DNA from 2 places in the Lactococcus sp. EKM203L genome. Region 2 is predicted to be linked to the other one. Evidence: predicted binding sites of a transcription regulator. Region 2 holds the regulator's gene; the other holds the start of a gene.

Region 1 (5,695 bases), 240 kb from region 2:
ATGCTGACGGCCCATATTTTACTAATTGATGTAATCTTGGATTTTTATCCAATTCATCTTGCAAAATCATCCGAGAAAAAGCTTTTTTAGCTGATTGCCAAAGTATTTTTGGTTCAACAGTCACAATATAAACTGGCTGATTTTTTTGGTCAAATGCAGAAATTAAAGCTCGATTATTTTCAATAATTTTATCCCAGCCATAAGGAACAGCATCTTTCGCTAATTTTTTAATGAATGCTTGCAAATCAATAATAATTAAAGCTGATTTTTGCATTTTTTCTCTTTTCGTTTTTTATCTTCTTTTAGAATTTCTTCCATTATATCATAGCTAACAAAATGAAACAAAGTTTCTCTTGCTAGCTTTGCTGGCTTACGAATAGGCTTGTTGTTACACCTAAAGTGAGCAATAGTGATACTTACATCATAAATTAAAGTAAAAAACCTCGAAAAATCGAGGTTAATTATTAAAGAAAGTAACTTAGAATACTGTTTCTTCTTCCATTGTAAATTTCACATTATTTTCAATCCATTTACGACGAGGTTCAACTTTATCCCCCATCAGTACTGAAACACGTTTCTCTGCTTGAGCTGCATCATCAATGGTCACTTGAATCAATGTCCGAGTTTCTGGGTCCATTGTTGTCTCCCAAAGTTGGTCAGCATTCATTTCTCCAAGTCCTTTATAACGTTGCAAATTAGCATTTTTACCAAATTGCTTGCGAAGTTCTGCTAACTCACCATCTGTCCAAGCATACTCAATTTTTTCTTTTTTGCCTTTTCCTTCACTCATTTTATAAAGTGGTGGAAGGGCAATATAGACATGACCCGCTTCAACCAATGGTTTCATATAGCGATAGAAGAAAGTCAATAAGAGCGTTTGAATGTGTGCTCCATCAGTATCGGCATCGGTCATAATAATGATTTTGTCATAATTACGGTCGGCCAAGGTAAAATCTGCCCCAACGCCTGCACCAATGGTATAAATCATTGTATTGATTTCCTCATTTTTGAGAATATCTTGCATCTTAGCTTTTTCGGTGTTAATGACTTTACCACGCAAAGGCAAAATGGCTTGGAATTTACGATCTCGTCCTTGTTTAGCGGACCCTCCGGCAGAATCTCCTTCGACCAAATAAAGTTCATTTTTATTTGGATTTTTTGTTTGAGCAGGGGTTAATTTACCAGACAAAAGTCCTTTGTCTTTTTTAGATTTCTTTCCATTTCGTGAATCTTCACGCGCTTTACGAGCCGCTTCACGAGCCTCACGGGCTTTGATTGCTTTACGAATCAAATTTTGCGCCAATTCGCCATTTTCCATCAAATAGAAACTTAGTTTCTCAGAAACCAAAGAATCAACAACTGGACGAGCTAAAGGAGAACCCAATTTATCTTTGGTTTGTCCTTCAAATTGGAGATGTTCCTCAGGAATTAAAACTGACAAGACGGCTGTCAAACCTTCACGATAATCCGAACCTTCGAGATTTTTATCTTTCTCTTTGAGTAAATTTACTTTACGAGCATATTCATTCATTGCTTTCGTAATTGCCGTCTTCAAACCTGCTTCGTGCGTTCCGCCATCTTTTGTTCGGACATTATTGACGAATGAAAGAATGTTTTCTGAATAGCCATCATTATATTGAAGGGCAACTTCAACTTCAAAACCATCTTGTTTTCCTTCAAAATAAAGAACTGGAGTCAAACTGTCTTTATCTTCATTAAGATAAGAAACGAAATCTTGAACCCCATTTTCATAATGAAATTCTTCTTTTTCATCTGTTCGTTTATCTTCAAGACTAATCGTCACTTCTTTTAAAAGAAAAGCAGACTCATTTAGTCGTTCTGAAATGATATTATATTTAAATTCTGTTGTCGAAAAAATGCTAGAATCCGGCATGAAGGTAACTTTAGTTCCTGTTTTAGACTTTGGTGCTTTCCCAATTTTTTCTAAAGTTGTCGCTGGATGTCCACCATTTTCAAAACGTTGACGATAAACAGTCCCGTCACGAGTAATTTCAACTTCTAACCAAGTCGAGAGGGCATTTACGACTGAAGATCCAACACCATGGAGTCCACCAGAAGTTTTATAACCCCCTTGACCAAATTTACCACCTGCGTGCAAAATAGTAAAAATTACTTCCACAGTTGGAATACCCATGGCGTGTTTCCCAACTGGCATTCCCCGTCCTTCATCTTCTACTGATAAAGAACCATCAGCATTAATGGTCACTGAAATTCTGTTACCAAAGCCAGATAAAGCTTCATCAACCGCATTATCTACAATTTCCCAAACCAAATGGTGCAAACCAGTTCCGTCAGTTGATCCAATATACATTCCTGGACGTTTTCTGACAGCATCCAATCCTTCAAGAACCTGAATCGCACTGTCATCATAGTTATTAATATCTATTACCATTTATTTTCCTCTCATCGAAAGCCTATATCTTCTATCTAAATCACTATTTTTTTATCCACAATGAGCTAATAAAAAATATTCATCTTGATTATTGTACCTTGTTCAGAAAGCTTTGTCAAAGGACTGCTGACAATTTTTTCATCTAATAGTAAGAATTTTTCCAAAAGTAAGTGAAGATGTTTCAATATTGTCAGTAATCTTTATTAAAAATATGATATAATTGTACAGTTAAAAGAGATTATCGATTTTAAACGAAATAAACTTCGGAGAACTTATGCTTACTATTATTCTTCTCATTGCCAGCTATCTTTTAGGGGCAATTCCATTCGGCTTATGGATTGGCAAGATTTTTTTCAAAAAAAATCTCCATGACTATGGCTCAGGAAATACTGGAACAACCAATACTTTTAGAATTCTAGGTGTAAAGGCAGGAATTTCAGTTTTTGCTTTTGACTTACTAAAGGGGACACTTGCTACTCTTTTACCCCTTTTCTTCCATATCAATGGTGTTTCACCTCTAATTTTCGGTCTTCTTGCTGTCATTGGACATACTTTTTCAATATTCGACCGCTTTAAAGGTGGTAAAGCTGTTGCAACTTCTGCTGGTGTGATTCTTGGATTTAGTCCGCTCTTCTTAATTTACCTTCTTGTTGTCTTTATCATTGTCCTATGGCTTTTTAGCATGATTAGTCTCTCTAGTGTGATAGGTGCTGTATTTGCTTTATTGGGAATTCTTATTTTCCCTAGCATCGGATTTATTCTTACTTCCTACGACCTTTTATTCTCAATTATTATTTTTGTTTTAGCAATTATTATTATTTTACGACATAGAACAAATCTCAAAAGAATCAAAAATCATTGCGAATCCCTTGTCCCATTTGGTTTAAACTTATCAAAACAAAAAGAAAAATAGCACAATATGTTGTGTTATTTTTATAATTTTACATAATTCAACACAATATCTAGTATCTTTAATTTGACTAGATATTTTTTTTACGATAAAATAAGACTATAAAAAGTCGAGAAAAAGTCAAAGACTTTTTACTCTCACTAATAAAATACGTTTGTCCTCAAAGGAGATTTAAAATGGTTACAGTCTATTCTAAAAACAATTGTATGCAATGCAAAATGGTCAAAAAATGGCTCTCAGAACATGAAATTGCCTTCGATGAAATCAATATCGATGAACAACCTGAATTTGTTGAAAAAGTGATTGAAATGGGATTTCGTGCTGCACCTGTCATTACTAAAGATGACTTTGCCTTCTCTGGTTTCCGTCCTAGCGAATTAGCAAAGTTGGCTTAATATGAAACTTGCTTATTTCAGTGTAACTGGGCAAACACGTCGCTTTGTTTCCAAAACAAACTTACCAAATGTCGAAATCAGTCCTGACGATGATATAGAAATGAATGAACCTTTTCTTTTGATAACGCCAAGTTATGCCGAAGAATCTCCAACTGTTTCTAAATCAATAGATGTTATGGACCCTATTTTTGACTTTATGGCTTATAATGATAATTATAAACATTGTCTAGGAATTATTGGTACAGGAAATCGTAATTTCGCAGGTATTTATATTTTTACTGCTAAAGAACTTTCTGCAAAATACCAAATTCCGCTTTTATATGATTTTGAGTTTAATGGTACACCAGCCGATGTTGCTGCTGTCGAAAAACTCGCTACACAGCTTGACAAAGGAGCGAAAGTCACCTTCAAAAATCCGCTGTGATTTTATGGCTTCACCTTAATGAGTGAAGCCTCTTTATTTTTAACTTTTTATTTCTATTAATTAGTTTGAACTTATTATAATATTAGAGTTCATCCCTCTGTTCTTTATGGTTGAACGCTTTAAGAAAGGTCACTTATGTCTCTAAAACAACTTAAAGATGTAACTTATTTCAAGCTTAATAACGAGATTAATATTCCCGTTAATGGTAGCATTCCTCTTGCTAAAGATAAAGAAGCAATTACTGCTTTTTTTAAAGAAAATGTCGAACCTAATCGTTATGAAGCCGATACATATATCGATAAACTCAATTGGCTCGTTAAAGAAGAATATCTAGAAGCTGAGTTTCTTGAAAAATATAAACCCGAATTTATTACCAATCTTCGGAAAGAATTGAGTAAATTTGAATTTCATTTTGATTCATTTATGGCTGCTTACAAATTTTATAATCAATATGCCATGAAAAACAATGACGGTTCTCTCTATCTTGAAGATTTTGAAGACCGTGTGTTAATGAATGCTTTATACATGGCTGACGGCGATGAAAAATTAGCTAATAATCTTGCTTTTGCAATGATTAATCGTCGTTATCAACCTGCGACTCCGACTTTTCTAAATGCTGGACGTAAGCGTCGTGGTGAATTTGTTTCTTGTTTCCTTCTACAATTAACTGATGATATGAATTCAATTGGACGAACAATTAACTCTGCCTTGCAACTTTCTAAAAATGGTGGTGGTGTTGGTCTAAACTTGACTAATTTACGTGCTGCTGGTGCACCTATCAAAGGTTACGATGGAGTGGCAGCTGGTGTCGTTCCTGTCATGAAACTTTTTGAAGACGCCTTTTCTTATGCCAATCAATTGGGGCAACGTCAAGGTGCTGGTGTTGTTTATTTATCACTATTCCATCCAGATATTATGGAATTCTTGTCCACTAAAAAAGAAAATGCGGATGAAAAAATTCGTGTTAAAACACTCTCTCTTGGGGTTACTGTTCCTGATAAATTCTATGAATTGGTTAAAAAGGGAGAAACAATGTATCTCTTTGAGCCGTATTTTGTTGAAAAATATTATGGTAAACCTTTTGCCGAAGTCGATATTACAGCTGAATATGACAAAATGGTAGCCAATCCAGAAATTCGTAAAACACCGATTAATGCCCGTGAACTTGAACAAGAACTTTCAAAACTTCAACAAGAATCTGGTTATCCTTACATCGTAAATGTTGACACAGTCAATCAAGCTAACCCTGTTGATGGTGTAATTTCAATGTCTAACCTTTGTTCTGAAATTTTGCAAGTCCAAACGCCTTCTGTTTTGAACGATGACCAAACTTATAAGGTGGTTGGAACTGACGTCGCTTGTAACTTGGGTTCAACTAATGTTTTGAATATGATGACTTCTAGCAATGAATTTGGAACTTCTATTGAAGCAATGGTTCGCGCTTTAACTTTCATCTCCGAAACTTCAAACCTCGATACTGTTCCAACTGTTCGTAAAGGTAATGATGAAATGCATGCGATTGGGCTTGGAGCAATGGGCTTACATTCTTTCTT
Region 2 (5,695 bases):
AAAATCAATTCCTGCAAGTGCTGTTTCCCAAAAATTTGCTGCTTCTAATTGATTTTTTAAAAGCTCCACATTCTTAAAATTACAGGCAGTAAAGAAGGTTTCTCTAGCTTCATTTTCTAAAAAGCGGACTGACTTTAAGGTAGAACCTGAAAAATTTGCATAAGTCATTAGATTTTCTGTAAACTGAAGGTCTTGTAAGTGACTTTCAGTAAAATCAGTTCCTAGCAATTTGCAGGATTTAAAGATTGAGCGATAAATGCCAATTTTATTGAAGTTTAAATTGGAAAAATCACATTTTTCAAAAAGGCAATCTGTAAATTCACTGATCGTATTGTCAGTAAATTCAAAGGTTGTGTTTTTGAAAGAACAGCCTGAAAAAATAGTTCTTTGATTGATTGTCAAAGTTTTATCTATAAATTCTGCTTGATAAATTTCTCCATCAATAAAATCTTGACTTGTGGCTACTTGATAGGTGGCTGGAAGTTTCGGTTCTAAGATTTTCTTTAATTTCACAGTAATTTTTTCGCCTTTAAATTTTCTGTTGAAGCTGAAATTTCTGGTTGGCCCCACTGGTCAACAATCCGTTCAGACCATTTGTTTAAGCGTCTATTTCCAGCATATTCTTCTTGAACTTGGTCATATTTTTCAATGGTTTCAGACGTTTGCTCAACATATTTTTCTTTAAAAGCTGTTGCTTCCAAAGGAAGACGTGGTTTTACTTTGTTCAAACGTGCGGCTTTACCGAGTGCAATGCCAAAAATAGGATAAGTATAATCTGGCAAGTTCAAGACTTTAGAAATTTCTGAGGATTGGTCTCGAATTAAGCCAACCATCACCCCGTTGTAGCCTAAAGATTCCGCTGCAAGAAGCGCATTTTGCCCAGCTGTTGCGGCATCAACTGATGTAATCAATAAGCTTTCAATTCCTTGCGGTTGGAAATTGCCTTGATGCAATTCGACTGCCTTTTGAGCACGATTTAAATCGCCAACAAAAACTAAATATGTTGCACAATTTTTGATTGATTTTTGTGGTTGAAATTCATAAATCGCATCTTTTTGAGCTTGTGATTCTACAACAATCACAGAATATGATTGGAAATTTTTCCATGTTGATGCCATTTGAGCAGCTTTTAAGATTTTTTCCAAATCTTTAGGCTCAATTGCTTCTTCTGTAAAATTTCTGACCGAAGTGTGATTCATCATTAAATCAATCGTTTCATTTGTTTCAGTCATGACGTCTATTCGTCCCCTCTAATCGCATTTCTTCTGCCAAATATTTCACGCGTTCCATAACACGTTTTGCTGGCCAAATTTCATCAGCTCGCTTGGTTTCGGCTAAATGCTGCTCTAATTCTTCCATTCTTAAATTTGAAGTGAAGAAAGTCGGGAGATTTTCTTGCATGCGATGTTGTAAAATGACTTGTAAAATACTGTCACGAACCCAAGCGTTGTTTTGCTCTGCCCCAATATCATCCAAAACTAAAACTTGGCTGGCTTTTATTTCATTGACCCAGACTTTGGCATTGTCAAAATCTAAATCAGAAATGAAAGTGGGATAATGAAGTAAAGTTGTTGAAATTCCTTTTTTGGCTAATTCGTTTGCCATTGCCGCAAGCATGAAAGATTTCCCAACACCAAAATCTCCATAAAGATAAAGTCCTTTTTTCTTGGGAAAATTAGTAATAAAATCAACTAGGGCTTGGTATGGTTTGATTCTTTGAACATCATCAAGGGCAATATCTGCCAAAGTGACTTGTTTTAAATCTTTTGGAAGTCCAATAATATTCACACGTCGCAAAAGGTTTTGAGCTGCTTGTTGCTGCGCCAATTCATTTGTCGTTTGATATGAAACATCAGCATAGCCGTGATTCATGATTAAAACAGGTTCATAACCATCAGCTGCCCGTTTTTCACCTTTTTCAAATTTTTCATGCTCACGAACGTATTCATAAAACTTGGAGTAAGAGCGTTGAATTTCGTCAGAAGTCATTTGATGTTGGGCAATAAAAGCTTGCACATCAGCATTTTTTAATACTTCTGCGACTAATTTTTCAAAATTTTCACGGATGTCTTGACGTTTTCCTAAGATGTCTCCGATAGATTCCATTAATTTTGCTCTCCTTTCAGTTTTTTGAGAGAGTCAAGCCTTATTTTCTCAAGTTTTGCAAGTTCTTCTTGGCTTGTCTTATTTTCATAATCTGGATTTGACCATTTTGGTGCTTCTTTTTTGATTTTCATTGGTCGTTTTTCAGCTCCAGTTTTTGCTTTAGCAGCAGCTAATTCTTCTCGTTCCAAAATTCGTTTTACCGCTGTTTCAGCTGTAAATACTTCATTTCTCATCCAGTCGTTGGCTAATGCATTTACAAAATTTGGATTTAACGACGCATTTTTTTGCTGTACTAAAACATAGTGAATCAAAATATTTTGGACTTCTGCTGGCAAATTTTGGCGACTTAAATTAGTTAAAAGCTTATGTTCTTCCGAACTGACAAAGCCTCCAGCTTGCGCTTTTATCTGTCGGATGAAATTATCTGGTTCATGAGATTTACTGATGACAATCAAATCGGCAAATGCTTTAGGAAAAGCTGAAAGTGCTGGTTGCGGTTGGCTAGCTCCTGAAAGACTTCTCATCAAATTATTCATGTTCAAAGTTTTATCAGCATTGGCTGTTTTTTCTGCTTGCTTGAATAATTCGTACCAATTCAGTTCAAATTTTTCTGCTAGTGAATAGAGCGTTAAGGAGTCTTGATTTTCATTGTTTAAATGATAGCCTTGACGTTCCATAATACTTTTAAAGGCCCCCATATCAAAACGTTCATTTGTATTTGAAGGGTTTTGTTGAGCTTGTGAGTCAAAACTAACTTTATAAACTTCATGAAATTTCTTGGAAACTTCTCTTCCTTTTGGTTCCATTCTTTTAGCTAAAGCAGCTACTCGGTTTTCACCAATTCTTGAAATCAAAAGTTGTCTATAAAAATCATCTGCAAGGAAATTTTCAAAATTTAGCGGACTTTTTACTTCAAAATAAAGACTGGTATGATCATCATAAACACGAACTAATGATAAGCCAGATAATTTATCTAATGCTTCAATAAAAGGATTGAGGCCGAGATTTAGATATTCCAAAAAGTGAGAAATTCTTCCAGTAGAGAAGCTTAGCATTAACTGATAAAGCGCAAAGGCATCCGTGCCAATGATTGGTAAATAGAGCAGACGAAAAGCCTCAGCGTCAAAGCTGGTCTTTCCTCGATTAAGCATTGTAAATGAATCTCCCGCTCTCATTTTTTTCCTCACTTTTTAATGTTCCTTATTCAGTCACTTTTTACTGACGGATTTATTTTTTGGTAATATTTTTAAGGAGCTCTTCTAATTCACTGACATCTTTGAATGAACGATAGACGCTGGCAAATCTGATATAGGTGATATCATCCAATTCAGCTAATTCTTGCATCACAAATTCACCAATAACATCTGATTCAACTTCATTACTGTCTAGTTGACGAATTTTTCTTTCAACATTTGCAACTGTTGTTTCAATATCTTCACTTGATACTGGGCGTTTGTATGCTGAACGAACTAAACCACGAACAATTTTTTCACGATTAAAGGGTTCACGTTTGTCATCTTTTTTGATGACTAAAAGGGGCATTTCTTCGATACGTTCAAAGGTTGTGAAGCGAAAACCACATGATTCACAAACACGACGACGGCGAATAGCATCTTCGGCTTGTCTTGAATCAACAACTTTTGATTCTTCAGAAGAACACTTTGGACATCTCATTTTATTCTCCTTAATAGATAATAAATTCTTATTAATTTTACTGACAGAAAATTGGTTTAGACTTTCTTATTCTGTCAGTAATTTTTTTCATTAGTTTTAATGACAGAAAGCAACTTATTTACTTCTTAGGCAAAAATTTTGCTTCTAATCTATAAATTACTTGACCTTTTTGTGAGAATTTTTGCTCATACTCGGTCATTACATTTTGAGGCGCAAATTCTTCGTCTTGGTGTAAATCTAACCAAACTTTTTTAAGTTCCATGCCATAGTTAGCTAAAGAAACTAAAGAATATTCAAACAATCCACGATTGTCAGTTTTGAAATGAATTTCACCTTCAGGACGTAAAATCTTTTCATAAGTTGCAAGAAAAGATTTATAAGTCAAACGACGTTTTTCATGACGTCCTTTTGGCCAAGGGTCAGAAAAGTTCAAATAGACTTGGTCAATTTCACCATCAGCAAAATATTCACTCAAAGCAGCTCCATCAACAAGCATCATTTGTACGTTTGGCAAATCTGCTTCAATTGCTTTATCTAAAGCATAAGATAAAACTGATAATTGCATATCAATTGCAATGTAATTTATTTCTGGATGAAGAGCTGCCATTCCTGTGATGAAAGCTCCTTTTCCACAACCCACTTCAATATGAATCGGATGATCATTTCCAAAACGTTCTGACCAACGTCCTTTAAAGTCCGCTGGATTTTCAACTACGATATGTGCGTTTTCAGCAAGCATTTCGCCTGCCCCTTTACGATTTCTGACGCGCATTTTTACCTCAATTTTTTAATTTTTGATAGAAAATCAGCAAAAGTGATCTTCTATTTCTTTATTTTTATTATTCAATTATAAGCCAAAAAATAGGAAGGTCCAAACCCTAGCCTATTTTTACTAAAATAATTCACAAAATTTACGAAGTCCCAAGATTTCTTGATTCACTTCTTTCATTTTTCCTCTAGAAAGATATTCAGAGATTTGGCGAAGAAAAGAAAGTTTTCCATACCAAGCCACTTTATCCATAATATCTGAACGAGGTCTAACACCAGATGTCATCAACCACAAAGACCAGTTATTTGGTTTAATATAATGTGATAAAACATGTGCCATATCAACCATTGAATCTGATAAAAAGACGGTATCCCAATCTACTAAATAAATTTTTCCTGAATTATCATCTACTAACCAATTTTTATGATTGACATCGCCATGAACGACTACGACCTCTTCATTTTTGATTTCGGGAACTTGTTGACGCATTTCTTCAATGATTCCTGACAAAAAATGATTTGTTCGTAAAGCCTCAGTATTTTGGACACAATCCTCTAATAATTGTTCAGGAAGAATAATTTGACTTCCCAACTTCTTATAAGATTCAACCAATTTTTTTGAGTCATGCAAATGTGCTAAAATATGATTAATTTGGCGGTCTTCCATATCCTCAGGACTTAGTGTATGACCGTCAATCCAAGGTTGAGCAGATAAGGTATCGCCTTCAGCCGTACGTTTTGTCCATAAGACTTTTGGCGTGATTCCCTCAAGATAAATACTCGGCAAAAATGGACTGCCGTTTTTTTTAATAAAAACGCGTTCCTGATCACTTTTCCCAAAAAATGCATTGCCAGAGCCACCTTTAACAGGCGTCATATCCCAATCGGCTTTCATCATCCTTATCTCCTCCTTTCCTTTAAAAATCTATTAATCATTATTTGAACCATTTACTTTATTCCTCAAACTTATGCGTTTGGATAGTGAATTAAAATAGTTTGAGTCAAAATGTCAGCATATTGATATGACTCAGTTGTTTTAGGACCACGAGCCGGAATATTTTCAATAATGAAATGTGTTGCATAGGCTTCAATCAAGTTCACTTTATGACGATTTTCGCGTTTACGACCAAATTGTGAAGTAATTTCA

What was found. Region 2 encodes NrdR, which represses ribonucleotide reductase genes. Its sites were predicted from a motif close to ACACNATATATNGTGT; they were not measured.
Region 1: a site for NrdR is predicted at 3,367-3,382, ahead of HFD15_RS06455 (redoxin NrdH). Genes of this name have one in related genera too.

The regions. Positions count from the first base shown of each region.
Region 1 is NZ_JAALEQ010000003.1:131,120-136,814, forward strand. Features, by position in the region: gene HFD15_RS06440 (isochorismatase family cysteine hydrolase) at 1-274, opposite strand, end outside; gene parE (DNA topoisomerase IV subunit B) at 479-2,413, opposite strand; gene plsY (glycerol-3-phosphate 1-O-acyltransferase PlsY) at 2,688-3,326, shown strand; gene HFD15_RS06455 (redoxin NrdH) at 3,500-3,718, shown strand; gene nrdI (class Ib ribonucleoside-diphosphate reductase assembly flavoprotein NrdI) at 3,720-4,142, shown strand; gene nrdE (class 1b ribonucleoside-diphosphate reductase subunit alpha) at 4,278-5,695, shown strand, end outside.
Region 2 is NZ_JAALEQ010000003.1:369,228-374,922, forward strand. Features, by position in the region: gene HFD15_RS07560 (pentapeptide repeat-containing protein) at 1-513, opposite strand, end outside; gene HFD15_RS07565 (NADPH-dependent oxidoreductase) at 510-1,232, opposite strand; gene dnaI (primosomal protein DnaI) at 1,225-2,106, opposite strand; gene HFD15_RS07575 (replication initiation and membrane attachment family protein) at 2,106-3,281, opposite strand; gene nrdR (transcriptional regulator NrdR) at 3,334-3,780, opposite strand; gene trmB (tRNA (guanosine(46)-N7)-methyltransferase TrmB) at 3,899-4,552, opposite strand; gene HFD15_RS07590 (phosphotransferase family protein) at 4,673-5,446, opposite strand; gene HFD15_RS07595 (Veg family protein) at 5,515-5,695, opposite strand, start outside.